Regions from separate parts of the Methylobacterium sp. 285MFTsu5.1 genome, predicted to be linked through region 2. Evidence: predicted binding sites of a transcription regulator. Region 2 holds the regulator's gene; each other region holds the start of a gene.
The links. Region 2 encodes LexA, which represses DNA repair genes until DNA is damaged. Its sites were predicted from a motif close to TGTTCNNNNTGTGTTCNG; they were not measured.
Positions count from the first base shown of each region.

Region 1: the regulator LexA is predicted to act here: its motif matches at 2,853-2,870, upstream of H288_RS0111120 (PA0069 family radical SAM protein).
Region 3: the regulator LexA is predicted to act here: its motif matches at 1,224-1,241, upstream of dinB (DNA polymerase IV).

Region 1 is NZ_KB911274.1:204,165-209,455, forward strand. It holds gene H288_RS0111115 (HAMP domain-containing methyl-accepting chemotaxis protein) at 1-1,036, opposite strand, end outside; gene H288_RS0111120 (PA0069 family radical SAM protein) at 1,708-2,823, opposite strand; gene H288_RS0111125 (hypothetical protein) at 2,982-3,512, shown strand; gene H288_RS0111130 (amino acid permease) at 3,676-5,124, shown strand; gene moaB (molybdenum cofactor biosynthesis protein B) at 5,134-5,291, opposite strand, start outside.
Region 2 is NZ_KB911273.1:99,230-104,520, reverse strand. It holds gene fae (formaldehyde-activating enzyme) at 1-444, opposite strand, end outside; gene H288_RS0109090 (hypothetical protein) at 765-980, shown strand; gene H288_RS0109085 (hypothetical protein) at 999-1,448, opposite strand; gene lexA (transcriptional repressor LexA) at 1,699-2,427, shown strand; gene H288_RS0109075 (ComEC/Rec2 family competence protein) at 2,421-4,748, opposite strand; gene gltX (glutamate--tRNA ligase) at 4,942-5,291, shown strand, end outside.
Region 3 is NZ_KB911277.1:140,264-145,554, forward strand. It holds gene dinB (DNA polymerase IV) at 120-1,202, opposite strand; gene rimO (30S ribosomal protein S12 methylthiotransferase RimO) at 1,416-2,762, opposite strand; gene pabB (aminodeoxychorismate synthase component I) at 3,120-4,493, shown strand; gene H288_RS0114475 (aminodeoxychorismate/anthranilate synthase component II) at 4,490-5,104, shown strand; gene H288_RS0114480 (aminotransferase class IV) at 5,091-5,291, shown strand, end outside.

The sequences.
Region 1 (5,291 bases), on a different contig from region 2:
CGGCGCCGGCACCGGCGAGCAGCACCGATGCGGCCAGGAACAGGCCGGTGTGCAGCAGCGTCGCCCCCGCCTCAGCGAAGAGTGCCTGCGCGCGGGCGACCATCGCGTTCAGCGCCGCCTCGGCGAGGTCGGCGATAGTGTTGACCTCCCGCGTGTTGCGGTCGCGCAGGTCCTGGATCGCGACGCCCGGCGGCTGGCCCCGGCTCAGGGCCGCCCGCAAGGCCTGCCGCCGCGCCGCGACCTCACCCTCGAAGTTGCTGGCGCCCGCCCTCACGAAGGCGTCCTGGACCGCCCGCGGCAGCGTGTCGTCCATGTGATCGACGAGATTCGCCCAGCTCGCCGCGACGCGGCCGCGCTCCTCGGCCTCCGCGAGGCGCTCCTCCTCGGACCAGCCCGTGCCCCGCGTCACGGCCGTCTCGGCCCGCGCCACGTTGCCGCCGATCGCGACCCGCGTGATCCAGGCGGCGCGCTTGATGTCCAGGGCGCGGGCCAGCGCCGCGTCCCGGCGCGGGATCGTGACGTCGACGGCCCCGCTGGTCGCCGTGAGGGCGTCGAGCAGATCCCGGAAGGCGGTCGCGGCGACCTCCGCGGTCGCGGCCTCGCGCTCCGCGACCGGGACCGCGAGGGCCGCGTCGATCCGCGACGTCAGGCCGGTGACGGCCTCGTGCGCCCGTCGGAGCGGATCGACCGTCTTCGCCACCGCGGCGGTGTCGATCGCGCGCACCAGGCTCAGGAGCGCCGCCAGCCGGTCGATCCGGGTCGCGCGCTGTCGGGCGATCAGGGCCGCGTCGGCGGGCGGGATCCTGTCCGCGGCGATCAGCGCCTGCAGGGTCCGCCCCCGCTCGAGGCGCACGGCGAGCAGGATCTCGAGGAGGATACGGCTGCCTTCCGTGAGCGCGACGACGCGGCGGCTCTCCCGCTCCTGCGCCCCGGCCTCCAGCGCCGTCCGGGCGCCCGCGGCCAGCAGCATGGCGCTGAGTGAGAACAGGATCGCGCACAGGATCGTGCCGATGGACGGACGCGGAAGACGCAGCATGAGGGTCGGGATCTCTCTTCGCGGTGCGTCGAGGCGCGCGGCCCGCCGCCGGGCTGCCCGGTTCGAGCAGGGCGGCCGGTCGGCCTCGGTCGACGGAAAGGCTGAGCGACGCGACAGGCACCCCGACGCGGCGCCGGCCCGGTTCGCTCGAAGGGCGCGGCGAGGGCGCGGCGAGTCCGGGAGTTCGCCCGGTCGGCATCGAAGGTCGAAACCCCGACACGCTACCGTCTCAAGGAAGGACGGCAGTCGCGACCGGCAGAACCGAGCAGGGCCGCGGCGCGAGGCTCGCCCGCGACCGGATCACGGCGCACAGCGTCCATTGGCGGGATCTGCGGACACGGACGCCGGACAAAATCGCGCTCTTACGCACAGAACGACCCTCAATATAGAACTGAAATTCGATAACTCAATCAAACTTGGTCAAAATCTCGCAGTAACCCTCGCGATCTCAGGCATTTGAACCACAATGGCACAGATGTCAATCTTACGTTCTGCGATTTTACTCACGCCTTAGACATCTAAAAATCCACTTTGGGAGCAACATTTGAGTCGTTTTCTATCTTTGGAAATGTATTTTTACGCCGCTTCCGGCCAAAATGACTGGAATTTTCGCTGAACCGTACTGTGGGACAGGTCCGCCGCCTCGCGCGCGCCGCCGCGTCGGTCGCGTGTCAGAACAGCGCCAGCTGCGCGCCGGGCTTCCGGAAGGCGTCGCGATTCAGCGCGATGCGCCCGAAGGCGAAACCGAGACGCGTGCCGGCGAGCCGGACCCGCTGGCCGATCATCGCCGCGTAGGCGCCCTCCCCGCGGAAGCGGTGGCCGAAGCGCGGGTCGTTCTCGCGCCCGCCCCGGGCTTCCCGCAGGAGTGCGAAGGCCCGCGCCCTGCGTTCGGGATAATGCTCGGTGAACCAGTCCGCCACGAGGTCCGCGACTTCGCCCGGGAGGCGCAGCAGCGCGTGGCCGATCCGGCTCGCCCCGCGCGCGCGCGCCTCGGCCAGGATCGATTCGATCTCGTGGTCCGTCAGGCCGGGGATGATCGGCGAGACGTTGACCATGACGGGCACGCCCGCCGCGCTCAGGCCCCGCATCGCCGCGAGCCGCTTGCCCGGCCGCGGCGCCCGCGGGTCGAGGCGGCGGGCGAGGTCCGGATCCAGCGTCGGCAGCGAGATCGCCGCCAGCACGAGGTTCTCCGCCGCCATCTCTGCCAGGAGGTCGAGGTCGCGCAGCACGAGGTCCGACTTGGTGGTGATGCTGACGGGGTGGCGGGCCTCCCGCAGCACCTCCAGAACCGCGCGGGTGAGCCGGTGCTCCCGCTCGACCGGCTGGTAGGGATCCGTGGCGGTGCCGAGGGCGATCGTGTCGGGCCGGTAGCCCGGCGCGGCGATCTCGCGGGCGAGGAGCCGGGCGGCGTCCGGCTTGGTGAAGATCCGCGACTCGAAGTCGAGCCCCGGCGACAGGCCGAGCCAGGCATGGGTCGGGCGCGCGTAGCAGTAGATGCAGCCGTGCTCGCAGCCCCGGTACGGGTTGATCGACCGGTCGAACGGGATGTCGGGCGAGCTGTTGCGCGCGATGATCCGGGCGGACCGCTCTGGCGTGACCTCCGTGCGCAGGGGTGCCGGAGCTTCCGCCGTCCAGGTCTCGTCATGGAACGCCTCGCGCCGGGCGGATTCGTATCGGCCCGTCGGGTTGGCCGTCGCGCCGCGCCCCCGCCGGGCGGCCGGTTCCGCGACGCTCGGCCCGAGTCGCGGCGCGGCCCCGGAGGCGGTCCCGTCGCGCGTGCCCCCCATGACGACTCGCCTCCCTCACGCATCCATATAAGAACATAGAGCGAACGCGATGGCGACGGGCGCCTTTTTTTCAGGCAAATGCGGTTCTGCAGCCCGTCCGAACGGCGACGCGTCGGCGCGCGGGCCGCGGGGCAGTTTACGGCGCCGCAGAATCGTCTATGCGCGCGCTCATGCTCTCCGCCGTGACCTATCTGGCCGAACCGGCCGATCCGGACGCGATCGATCGCCTGGCCGACACGCTCAGCGTGCTCGTCTCCGGCGTGGCCGGCGGCCTCGTCGGCGACGCGGTGATCGTCGCGGGCCGCGAGAGCGAGGCCGTGGCGGCCGTCGCGGAGGCCACGGGCGCGACCCTCGTGCTGCACCGGGGCGGCAATCCCTACGCGGCGGGCGCCGCCGCGGCCCGGCGGGACTGGATCCTGTGCCTGGAGGCCGGCGACGTCCCGGCCGAGGGCTGGATCCGCACCCTCGACCGCTTCGTCGGGACCGCGCGGCCGGAGACGGCGCTCGGCCGCCTGCACCGCCCGGCCGGGCGTTGGCTCGGCCGGCTCGTCAGACGGGCGGAGACCGTCGTCGGCGCCCGGCAGGCCCGGGCCGGCGACGTCGTCCGGCGCGAGGCCCTGCGTGCCGAGGGCGCGTTCACGGGTCGCCTCAAGGTCAGGCCGCTGATCGCTCGGATCGAGCGCGCCTGACCGGAAAGATCTTGCTCGGGAGAATCTTGCTCCGGAAGAATCTTGCGCCCGCTCACGTTGTTGTCGGTCGATCCGCCTCTACAACTCTGGAAGCGCGGCAGGATCGTCGCCGTCTCCGGACATGTCGACGCGCTGAGCCACCCCGATCTGGAAGGATGGTGCAATGGATTCGTCGGGCCTGATGGGGCGCAAGTCGGTCGAGGACATCGTCGAGAGCGGCGAGGGCGAGCAACAGCTCTCGAAGTCGCTGGGCGCCCTCTCGATCACCGCGATGGGCATCGGGGCGATCATCGGCGCCGGCATCTTCGTCCTGACCGGCACGGCCGCGGCCCAGTATGCCGGGCCGGGGATCATGCTGTCCTTCGTGCTCGGCGGCATCGCCTGCGCCTTCGTCGGCCTCTGCTACTCGGAGATGGCCGCGCTGATCCCGGTCGCCGGATCGAGCTACACCTACACCTACGCGACGCTCGGCGAGTTCTTCGCGTGGCTGATCGGCTGGGACCTGATCCTCGAATACGCCATGGGCGCCGCCACCGTGGCGGTCGGCTGGTCGGGCTACGTGACCAGCATCCTGAAGAGCGTCGGCATCGTGATCCCGGCGCAGTTCGCCAACGCGCCGGGCACGCCGATCGAGGGCGGCGGGACCGCGCTGCTGAACCTGCCGGCGGTCCTGATCGTGGCGCTGATCACGATCCTGCTGATGCGGGGCACGAAGGAATCGGCGCTCTTCAACAACATCATGGTCGCGGTGAAGCTCACCGTCGTGGTCGCCTTCATCGCCCTGGGCTGGGGCCACGTGAACGCCGCGAACTGGAGCCCGCTCATCCCGGACAACGACGGGACCTTCGGCCATTTCGGCTACAGCGGCGTTCTGCGCGGCGCGGGCGTGGTGTTCTTCGCCTTCATCGGCTTCGACGCGGTCTCGACCGCCGCCCAGGAGGCGCGCAAGCCCCAGAAGGACATGCCCATCGGCATCCTGGGCTCGCTCGCGGTCTGCACGATCCTGTACGTGCTCGTCGCCGCCGTGCTCACCGGTCTCGTGCCCTACAAGGACCTCAACGTCCCGGACCCGATCGCCAAGGGCGTCGACGTGATCGGCATCGGCTGGTTCAGCCTCCTGATCAAGCTCGGGGCGCTGACCGGGCTGACGACGGTGATCCTCGTCCTGCTCTACGGCCAGAGCCGGATCTTCTTCACCATGGCGCAGGACGGCCTGCTGCCGAAGATGTTCTCCCACGTCCACCCGACCTACCAGACGCCGTATCGCAGCCAGGCGATGATCGGCGCCGCGGTCGCCGTGGTGGCGGCGCTGGTGCCGATCCACATCCTCGGCGAGATGGTGAGCATCGGCACCCTCGCGGCCTTCATCCTCGTCTGCGGCTCGGTCCTCTACCTGCGGCGGGCCGAGCGCACCATGAAGCGGCCGTTCCGGGCGCCCGCCGTGCCGGTCGTGCCGATCCTCGGCATCCTGTCCTGCCTGCTCCTGATGATCGGCCTGCCCCTCGACACGTGGCTGCGGCTGGTGATCTGGATGGCGCTCGGCCTCGTCGTGTACTTCTTCTACGGCCGCAAGCACTCGGTCCTGCGCCGCAAGGAGGGGAACCTCGCGTAGCGCGCGGCCTCACACCGTGAGGCTCGCGCCGCGCCGCAGGTGCTCGTCGAGGCGCGGCATGATCTCCACGAAGTTGCAGGGCCGGTGCCGGTAGTCGAGCTGCTGGGCCAGGATCCCGTCCCAGGCGTCGCGGCAGGCGCCGGGCGAGCCCGGCAGCACGAACACGT
Region 2 (5,291 bases):
GATGGCGAGTTTCGTGGCCTCGTAGTTGGTCCGGTAGAGGTCCTTCTGGTCGAGGTTGTCGTCCTCGGCGCAGCGCTGATCGAGCCAGATCATGATGATCATGCACAGCTCGTCGAGCCCGTCCTTCGGCAGGATGCCCTCGATGATGCAGTCCACGATCGCGTCGCCGGTGGCGGCCTGGACCACGCCGCCGAGGAGCTCGGCATACTCGGCCGTGTGGATCGTGACCTTGGTGGTCATCATCGTGGCCGGGCGCACGAGCTGGTTGAGGTCGCGCACCACGAACATCCGCGTGTGGCCCTGGACCTGCCCCATCATCGACGCGAAGGCCTGACCGACCGGGCCGCGCACCGAGCCGATCAGCACCTCCGGCATGGCGTCGGTGTACTGGCCCTCGGCCGCCAGCACCGTGGCCTCGCCCGTGCGGAACCAGATCTCTTGCATGTTCGAACTCCACCTGATCGGAGCCCGCGGGAGACATCATCGGCGGCCTCGCGTCAATCGCCCCGAAGCCGGCTCCCATCCCGGCCGCCCCTGCCCTCGCCCGCGCTGCGGCGCGGGCGCGGACCCGTGCCGCCCCGCGTCGCCGCGATGCGGCCGCCGGCATCCGCGACGGCGCGCATCTCCACCCCTGCGCGGCCTGTGGCCTTGAGGAACGCGGACAGGCGAGGCAGGGAAGATCGGAGCGCGGCTCCGGGAGCGGTCCCGGGCCTGGCCGTTCCGGTGGGCGCGCGGCGCCGTGCCGGGCATGCGGGAGGAACACGATGGCGGAGAGCACGGACCGGGGCTCCGGCTGGAGCCTTCAGGCGAGCGCCGTGCCCGACGGGGTGCGCCTGGAACTCGCCCTCGCCGACCTCGGCGGTGCGCCGGTCACCGCCGCGATCGTGCTCGACCGGACGGAGGCCCGGGCCTTCGCCCGCGCCCTGCTGGCCGCCGCCGGCGACGCCGCGGAGCGGACCTTCCCGAAGCCGGGCGCCTGAGGACGCGCCGCCGGCCGGTCAGCGCACGCCGAGGCCCGGATTGCGGCCCGGCAGGCGGGGGACCACGGTGCCGCGCTTCTCGATCGGCGCGTCGCAGGCGTAGGCGAACTCGGTCTTCAGCGGATCGAACACGGTCTCGCCGGTGATCCGGCAATCCTCGCGCACGGTCTCGTCGAGATAGGCCCGGGCGGCGGTGCGGAAGCGCTTCACCCGGGTGGCGCCCGGCTCCGGATCGATCCGGACCTCGCTCAGGTTGCAGCCGGTATACTCGCGCAGGGCGTTGGACACGATCAGCATCCGGCGCAGCTGCCGGTTGTCGTAGACCTCGTAGGGCTCCTTGCAGCCGATCGTGACGACCTGGGGAGTGAGCGCCACGTAGTTCCGCGAGATGTAGGAGAATCCGGTGGTGCAGCCGGCGAGGCCGAGGGCGGCGAGGCCGAGGGGCAGCAGAGCTGCGGGTCGTCGCATCCTCGTCATTCCAAGAGGGTCCCAGCCCGCACCCCGGATCCGCCGCCTTCCCGGCGGGGCGCCGCGATGCATTGAAACGGCTCCGCTTGCGCCGTCAATGCGTTTCTCGACCTTCTCCCGCGGGCGCGCCCGCGGCGCGCCGAGCCGAGCGGTGCCGCTCTTGCGGAACACTTGCGGAACGTTTAACCTGTTCGTGATTTGTTTCGGAGACCGTCACGTGGCGGTCCGCCAAGCCGCGAGTCCCCCGTCGATGCTCACGCGCAAGCAGCTGGACCTCCTGCGATTCATCCAGAGCCGGATGCAGGAATGCGGTGTCCCGCCGTCGTTCGACGAGATGAAGGATGCCCTCGATCTCAAGTCGAAATCCGGCATCCACCGGCTGATCACGGCGCTCGAGGAGCGCGGCTTCCTCCGGCGCCTTCCGAATCGGGCGCGCGCCATCGAGGTGATCCGGATCCCCGAGAGCCTGACCCAGGCCGCTCCGGCGACTCAGGCCCCCGCCGAGCCGCGCCGCTTCACGCCGAGCGTGGTCGAGGGCGGTAAGTCCAAGCAGCCGCCGGCCCCGGCGAGCACGCGGATGATCGACGAGTCCGGCCGCGCCATCTCGATCCCGGTCATGGGCCGGATCGCGGCCGGTACCCCCGTCTCGGCGATCCAGAACCAGAGCCACGCCATCACCCTGTCGCCGGACTTCGTGGCCGGCGGCGAGCACTACGCCCTCGAGGTGCGCGGCGACTCGATGGTCGAGGCGGGCATCCTGGACGGCGACCTCGTGGTCATCCGCAAGCAGGAGACGGCCAATACCGGCGACATCATCGTGGCGCTGATCGACGACGAGGAGGCGACGCTCAAGCGCCTGCGCCGCCGCGGCTCGTCGATCGCCCTCGAGGCCGCCAACCCGGCCTACGAGACCCGCGTGCTCGGGCCCGACCGGGTCCGGATCCAGGGCCGCCTTGTGAGCCTCGTCCGCCGCTACTGAAGCGGCTCGGCCGGCGCGTCGCCGGGGGCGAGGTCTCCGCCCGGCGCGGCGTCGGCCTCCGGCGTCGCGGCGACCCCGTCCTCCGCGGGGCGGTCGCCCGGCTCCGCGGTGACCGGCCGCGGCGGTCCCGGCCCGCGCCCGGCGGCCGGCCGCCAGGGCACGGCGCGGCCGTCGTCCCGGGCGTAGCGCGCGGCGAAGCCGTCGCCGTCGGTCCGGAGGGCCACGGCCCCGCGGGCGGCGAGGACGCGCCGGTCGATCACCAGCGGCCCCGTGCAGGTCGGCGGCGCCGCGAGGCCCGTGATCAGCACCGCGGCGCGGGCGCAATCCTCCGGGAAGGCCCGCCGGTCCCGGACCAGGGCGACCGCCCGCCCGTCCGGCAGCCGGGCGGTGCAGCCGAGCCGGTCGCAGCGCCCGCTGCCGGACCGGACGATCAGCCCCGCGGACCGCCGCCCGTCGCCGTCCGCCTTCAGCCACTGCTCGAGGACGAAGCCCGAAGGGCTGCCGAGGGCCGCGAGCCGCCCGTCCGGGCCCCTCACCGCGGCCCCCGCGCCCTGCCGGTCGACGTAGAGGTCGTAGTGGTTGGGCCGGGCCGCGAGGACGAGCCCGAGCAGGACCGGCGGCACGGCGAGCCAGCGCAGGCGCGAGGCCGGCAGCGTCCCCAGCAGCAGGCCGGCGGTCAGCAGGGCGAGCGCCCCGGCGCCGAAGGCCGGCAGCACCAGGACCGCCCGCTCGAACCCGGCGATCCAGTCCGAGATCGCCAGCATCCCGGCCACCGCCTGCCCCATCAGCCACCAGACCGGCCGGTCGAGGGCGAAGGGATAGGCGAGGCAGCCGATTACCGCGGCCGGCATCACCACCAGGGAGACGAGCGGCAGGGTCAGGGCGTTGCCGACGAGGCCGAAGGGCTGGACCGTCTGGAAGTGGTAGGTGGCGAAGGGGGCCGTCGCGACCTGCGCCACCAGGGTCGTGGCCAGGGTCCCGGTGATCGCCGACAGGCCGGTCCCGACGAGCCGCCCGATCCGCCCGGCCCCCGGGCGCACGAGCAGCCGCCCGTCGATCAGCCGCGCGCAGGCGATCAGCCCGGCCACGGCGCCGAAGGACATCTGGAAGCTCGGGCCGAGCAGGCCCTCCGGCTCCCGGGCGAGCGCGATCAGCGCCGCGAGGGCGAGGTTGCGCATCGACAGGGCCGGCCGGTCCACCAGGATCGCGCCGAGCATGATCAGGGTCATGATCAGCGAGCGCTCGGCCGCGATGTCCCAGCCCGAGAAGGCGCAGTAGGCGGTGACGCCGACCATGGCGAAGCCGGCCGCGATCTTCTTGATCGGCCAGAGCAGCGCGCAGAGCGGCACCGCGGCGAGGAGCGCCCGCACCAGCCAGAACACCACGCCGGCGGCCAGCACCATGTGGAGGCCCGAGATCGACACCACGTGGTAGATGCCGGCGGCGCGGAGCGCGTCGTTGGTGGCCGGCCCGATGAGGCCGCGCTTGCCCGTCACCAGGGCCGCCGCCACCGCACCCGCCTGGCCGCCGGCGGCCTCCGCGATCCGGCGCGTGAGCCCGTTGCGCGCCGCGTCGAGCGCAGCGGCGAGCCGCAGGCCCAGCGGCGGCGGCCCGGACGGTTCCCGGACGGTGACGGTGCCGATCAGCGAGCCCACCGCGCCGATCCCCTGGAAATAGGCGTCCCGGGCGAAGTCGTAGCCGCCGGGCCGGGCCGCCTCCGGGGGCGGAAGCAGCCGGGCCGTGGCGGCGACGCCGTCCCCGGGACGCGGGATCGGCGTCTTCCGGAACGAGACCCGGACCCGGGCGGGCCGCGCCTCCGGCGCGAGGCCGGCGAAGCTCTCCACCCGGATCACCAGCCGGGCGCCCACCTCGCGCTCGTCCAGGGCCTCGACCGTTCCGACGAGCGGGCCGATCGTGGTGCGGGTGAGGATCGGTGCGGCGACCTGCGAGACCCGCCAGGTCGCCGCCGCGAAGCCGAGGAACGCGGCCGCCACCGCGAGCGCCGCCGCCAGGGCCGCCGGCCGCGCGCCGAGGACGGGGACCGGCGCCAGCGCGAGGCCGGCCGCGATCAGGGGGGCGGCGAGGCTCGGCGCGCCGTCGGCCGCCGCGAAGTAGACCAGGATCCCGCCGCCGAAGGCCACCGCCAGCCAGGGGAACAGCCGGCGCTGCTCGGCCTCGCGGGCGAGGCCGGCGACGACCCAGTCGCGGAGCGCCGGGAGGGCGGCCGGGAGGGCGGCCAAGAGGGCGGCGGGAAGGGCTCGGGCGCGCGGGCCGATCAGCGCGACCGCGCCGTCCGCCCGCCTCGCGCCGATCCGCCGCATCGCCGCCGCCCCGCTCCGCGCGACCTGTCGTCGGGGCCGTGCGATTCTGCGGGCGATTCTTAACGCATCCGCCGGCCCGTGCTACAGCGGGTTCTTCGTGCTACGGGCGCCCTGTCGAGCCCCTCGCCGCTCCGCCGCCCCTTCGCCGTCCGTCGCGCCCCGTCCGCGACCAGCCCCGGAACATACCGGACCGATGTCCTCAGCCGTCGTCACGCGCTTCGCCCCCTCGCCCACGGGTTACCTGCATATCGGCGGGGCCCGCACGGCCTTGTTCAACTGGCTCTACGCCCGCCACACCGGCGGCACGATGCTGCTGCGCATCGAGGACACCGACCGCGAGCGCTCCACCAAGGGGGCGATCGACGCGATCCTCGACGGCCTCTCCTGGCTCGGCCTCGACTGGGACGGCGACGTGGTCTTCCAGTTCGCCCGCGCCGAGCGCCACCGCGCGGTCGCCGAGGAGCTGCTGGCCGCGGGCCGCGCCTATCACTGCTACGCCACCGCCGAGGAGCTCACGCAGATGCGCGAGACCGCCCGCGCGGA
Region 3 (5,291 bases), on a different contig from region 2:
CGTCGTTGCGAGTGGAGCGAAGCGATCCAGGGTAGCGCCACGCTGACCGATGTCCTGCTGCCCGGGGCCACTTCGCTGCGCCCGTGATGACGGAGCGGGGGCCTGCCCCGGAGGCCGTGTCAGAGCGCCAGCCCGAGCTGGAGCGGCGCCTCGGGCGCGTCCTGCGCGAAGCCCGACAGCGACACCCCGATCAGCCGCGCGCTGCGGCGCAGGGGGAACAGGCCGGCGAGCAGGTCGAGGCCGATCCGCTCCAGGGCGGCCCGGTCGGCCACCGGCACGGCGAGGGACTTCGCCCGGGTGACCTGCGCGAAATCCGAGAACTTGAGCTTCAGGGTCACGGTCCGGGCGCGCATGCCCTTGGCGTCGGCGCCCGCCCAGACCTTGTCGAACAGCGGCGCCAGCCGGGCGGCCAGGACCTCGAAAGCGGCGGTGTCGTCCGAGAAGGTGGTCTCGGCCCCGATCGACTTGCGCACCCGGTGGGCGCGGACCGGCCGCGCGTCGATCCCGCGGGCGACCGCGTGGTAGTAGGCGCCCGCGGAGCCGAAGGTCTCGCGCAGGCGCTCCGGCGTCCAGGCGCGCAGATCCGCCCCGGTCTCGATCCCGAGCCGCTTCATCTTCGCCTCGGTGACCGGGCCGACGCCGTGGAACCGGCCGATCGGCAGCGCCGCCACGAAGTCCGGCCCCATGGCGGGGGTGATGACGAACAGGGCGTCGGGCTTGCGGTGGTCGGACGCCACCTTGGCGAGGAACTTGTTGTACGAGACCCCGGCCGAGGCGATGAGTCCGGTCCGTTCCAGGATCTCGGCCCGGATCGCCTTCGCCACGGCCGTCGCCGTCGGGAGGCCCAGGAGGTTCTCGGTGACGTCGAGATAGGCCTCGTCGAGGGCCACCGGCTCGATGATGGCCGTGTGCCGGGCGAAGACCGCCCGGATCTCCTCGGAGACCGCCCGGTAGACCTCGAAGCGCGGCTTCACGAACAGCAGGTCCGGGCACAGCCGCCGCGCGGTGGCCGACGGCATGGCGGAGCGGACACCGAATTTTCGGGCCTCGTAGCTCGCAGCGGCCACCACCCCGCGCTCCCGGGAGCCGCCGACCGCCAGCGGCCGGCCGCGCAGCGACGGGTCGTCGCGCTGCTCCACGGAGGCGTAGAACGCGTCCATGTCGATGTGGATGATCTTTCGGAGCGCGACCTCCGGATCCATCGCCGCCTCGGGTCCCGACCAAGTTCCTGATCTGTTCCGAAAGACCGCGCGGGGCGGGCGGGGTCAAGCCGCGCCGGACGCGGCGTCAACAGGAGTCCGCCCGGCGCCCGTCGCGAGCGCAGCGAAGCGAAGCGACGAGAGGGCAGCGCGACGTCCCCGAGCGCAGCGCATCCCTGGATTGCTTCGCTGCGCTCGCAAAGACGGGGTCTGCCGTCAGGCGACGCTGCCGTAGAGGTCGTAGGCCTCGGCCCGGTCGATCTTCACCGTGACGATGTCGCCGACCCGCACCGGGCGCCGGAACGCGGCGTGGACATTGCCGTCGATCTCCGGCGCGTCGGCCTTGGACCGGCCCCGTGCGACCCCGCCCTCGACGGAATCGACGATGATGGGCAGCCGCTTGCCGACCTTGGCCCGCTGCAGCCGGAGCGCGATGCCGTTCTGGGTCTCCATGAACCGGCGCTTGCGCTCGGCCTTCACCGCCGGGGGCACGAGGTCGCCCAGCGCGTTGGCGGTGGCGCCCGCCACCGGCTCGTACTCGAAGCAGCCGACCCGATCGAGCTTGGCCTCCTGCAGCCAGGCCAGCAGCTCCTCGAACTCGGCCTCGGTCTCGCCCGGGAAGCCGACGATGAAGGTCGAGCGGATCGCCAGCTCCGGGCAGATCTGCCGCCAGCTGCGGATCCGGTCGAGCTGGCGCTCCTGGTTGCCGGGGCGGCGCATGCGCTTGAGCACCGAGGGGCTCGCGTGCTGGAGCGGCATGTCGAGGTAGGGGAGCACCTTGCCCTCGGCCATCAGCGGGATGACCTCGTCCACGTGCGGGTAGGGGTAGACGTAGTGCAACCGCACCCAAGCGCCGAGCTCGCCGAGTTCCCGGGTCAGGTCGTAGAACTTCGCCCGGACCTGCCGGTCGCGCCACGGGCTCTCACTGTAGCGGATGTCGACGCCGTAGGCGCTGGTGTCCTGGCTGACGACCAGCAGCTCCTTCACGCCGGCCTTCACCAGCTTCTCGGCCTCGCGCAGCACGTCGGCGGCGGGGCGGCTGACGAGGTTCCCGCGCAAGCTCGGGATGATGCAGAAGCTGCAGCGGTTGCTGCACCCCTCCGAGATCTTCAGGTAGGCGTAGTGGCGCGGGGTGAGCTTGATCCCCTGCGGCGGCACGAGGTCGAGGAACGGGTCGTGGGCCGGCGGCACCGCCTCGTGGACGGCCGCCACCACCGACTCGTAGGCCTGGGGCCCGGTCACCGCCAGGAGGTCGGGGTACTTCTCGCGGATCTCCTCCGGCTGCGCGCCCATGCAGCCGGTGACGATGACGCGGCCGTTCTCCGCCATGGCCTCGCCGATGGCCGAGAGCGACTCCGCCTTGGCGGAATCGAGGAAGCCGCAGGTGTTGACGATCACCACGTCGGCGCCGTCGTGCCGCCGGGCCAGCTCGTAGCCCTCGGCGCGCAGATGGGTGAGGATCCGCTCGGAATCGACCAGCGCCTTCGGGCAGCCCAGCGAGACGAACGAGATTTTCGGGGCGGCGCCGGGAGCGGGGCCGCGGGGAGCGGGCGTGGCGGTCATGGCATTCGGGTCGGACAGTCCGGCGGGGCGATCGGCCGCCCGGCGCGCGGGACCAGGAATTCGGGGTCGCGCTCCTATACAGGCTCCCGCGCCTCCGCGCGAGGCCGGCCGCCGCAGGGGTGCCCGGCCCTGCGCGCGAGCCTGAGCCCGGGCGCGGATCCTATCGCTACGGCAGAGCTTTGCGGCCGGCTCCTCAGACCCCACATCAGGATTGGGCGGCGCGGCCCTGCGCCCCGGACACGGCCCGCCCGCGCGCGGCGGCGGGGCCTGCGTGGAACTGCCGCTTCCCCCGCGGCATCGCCTGTGCGACGGCAGCGGATGACGCACAGCCCGAGGATAACGGCCCCGAACCCGGTCATGTGGACCCGAGAGATCCCCTTCATCGATCCCGTCGCGGCGGCGGCCCGGCTGCGCGCCCTGCCCGGGCTCGCCTTCCTCGACAGCGCCATGCGGCACGACCCGCTGGGGCGGCACTCGATCGTGGCCGCCGACCCGTTCGCGCGGTTCCGCTACCGCGACGGGCGCGCGACCCTCGACGGGAGGCCGGTGGCGGGCGGCCCGATGGCCGCGCTCCGGGCCTGCCTCGAACCCTACCGGCTCGAGGCAGGCCCGGAGCCGTTCCCCGGCGGGGCGATCGGGTACCTCGCCTACGACCTCGGCGCGGCGCTGGAGCGGGTGGCGCCGCCCGCCCGGCGGGCGGGGCTCACCCACGACATCGCGCTGAACCTCTACGACACCGCGCTGGTCGTCGACCACGCCGCCGGCACGGGCCGGCTCGTCGCCACGGGTTTCCCCGAGACCGCGCCGGACGCGCGGCGGGCCCGCGCGGAGGCGCGGCTCGCCCGCTTCGCCGACCTGCTCGGCGGCGCGGAGCCGCCGGTCCCGGCCCCCGCCCGGACGGCCCAGCCGCTCGCGTGGCGCTCGAACTTCGACCGACAAAGCTATGAAGAAGCAGTCGAAAAGGTCCGCACCTACATCCGGGCCGGCGACATCTACCAGGCCAACATCGCCCAGCGCTTCGTCGCCGACCTGCCGGCCGGCTTCGACCCGTTCGCCCTCTACCGGCGGCTGCGCGAGACCAACCCGGCGACCTTCGGGGCCTACCTGGAACAGGAGGGCCTGACCGTCGCCTCGTCCTCGCCGGAGCGGTTCATCCGCCTCGACGGACGGCACGTGGAGACGCGCCCGATCAAGGGCACCGCCCGCCGCCTCGACGACCCGGCGGCCGACCGGGCGGCGGCCGAGGCGCTCCAGGCCAGCGTCAAGGAGCGGGCCGAGAACGTCATGATCGTCGACCTACTGCGCAACGACCTGTCGCGGGTCTGCCGGCCGGGCACCGTCGCCGTGCCGACCCTGTGCGGCCTGGAGACCTACGCCAACGTCCACCATCTGGTGTCGGTGGTGACCGGCGACCTCCGCGACGGGCTCGACGCCCTCGACCTCCTGGAAGGGACCTTCCCGGGCGGCTCGATCACGGGCGCGCCGAAGATCCGCGCCATGGACATCATCACCGAGATCGAGGGCGACGCGCGGGAACTCTACTGCGGCGCCATCGGCCGGATCGGCTTCGACGGGGCGCTCGACACGTCGATCGCGATCCGCACCGTGTTCATGGACGACCGGCAGGCGGTCCTGCAGGCCGGGGGCGGGGTGACGCTGCTGTCGGAGCCCGGCCCGGAATACGACGAGACCCTGGCCAAGGCCGCCCGCGTGTTCGAGGCCTTCGCATGATCCTCGTCCTCGACAATTACGACTCGTTCGTCTTCAACGTCGTCCGTTACCTGGAGGAGCTCGGCGAGACGGTCCGGGTCGTGCGCAACGACGCGCTGGACGTCCCCGGCATCCGGGCGCTGGAGCCGGAGGCCCTGGTGGTCTCGCCCGGGCCCTGCACCCCCGCGGAGGCCGGGATCTCCCTGCCGGCGATCCGCGACCTGTCGGGCGCGGTGCCGATCCTCGGCGTCTGCCTCGGCCATCAGGCGATCGGCGCGGCCTTCGGCGGCACGGTCGCGCGGGCACAGCGCCCCCTCCACGGGCAGATGACGCCGATCGCCCATACCGGCGAGCGCCTGTTTTCCGGAATCCCGGCGCCGATGCCGGTCGGGCGCTACCACTCGCTGGTCGTGAATCCCGGCCCCGACATGGAAAGATACCTCTCGGTCGACGCGGTCTCGCAGGAGGGGGAGGTGATGGCGCTGTCGCACCGGACCCACCCGACCTACGGCATCCAGTTCCACCCGGAATCGGTCCTGACCGAGGGCGGCCACGCCCTGTTCGCCAATTTCCTGGATCTCGCCCGCGCGTGGCGGGAGAGGCCGGAGGGGCGCCGCGATGCTGTGGCGTGACGGGGCGCTTCTGCCCGGAACCACGGCTCCGCTCGACCACACCGACCGCGGCCTGACGCTCGGCGACGGCCTGTTCGACACCGCACTGGCGCTCGGCGGCCGCGTCGCCTTCGAGGACGCCCATATCGCCCGGCTCGTGGCCTCCGCGGAGACGCTGGGGATCCCCGCCGAACCCGAGCGGATCCGT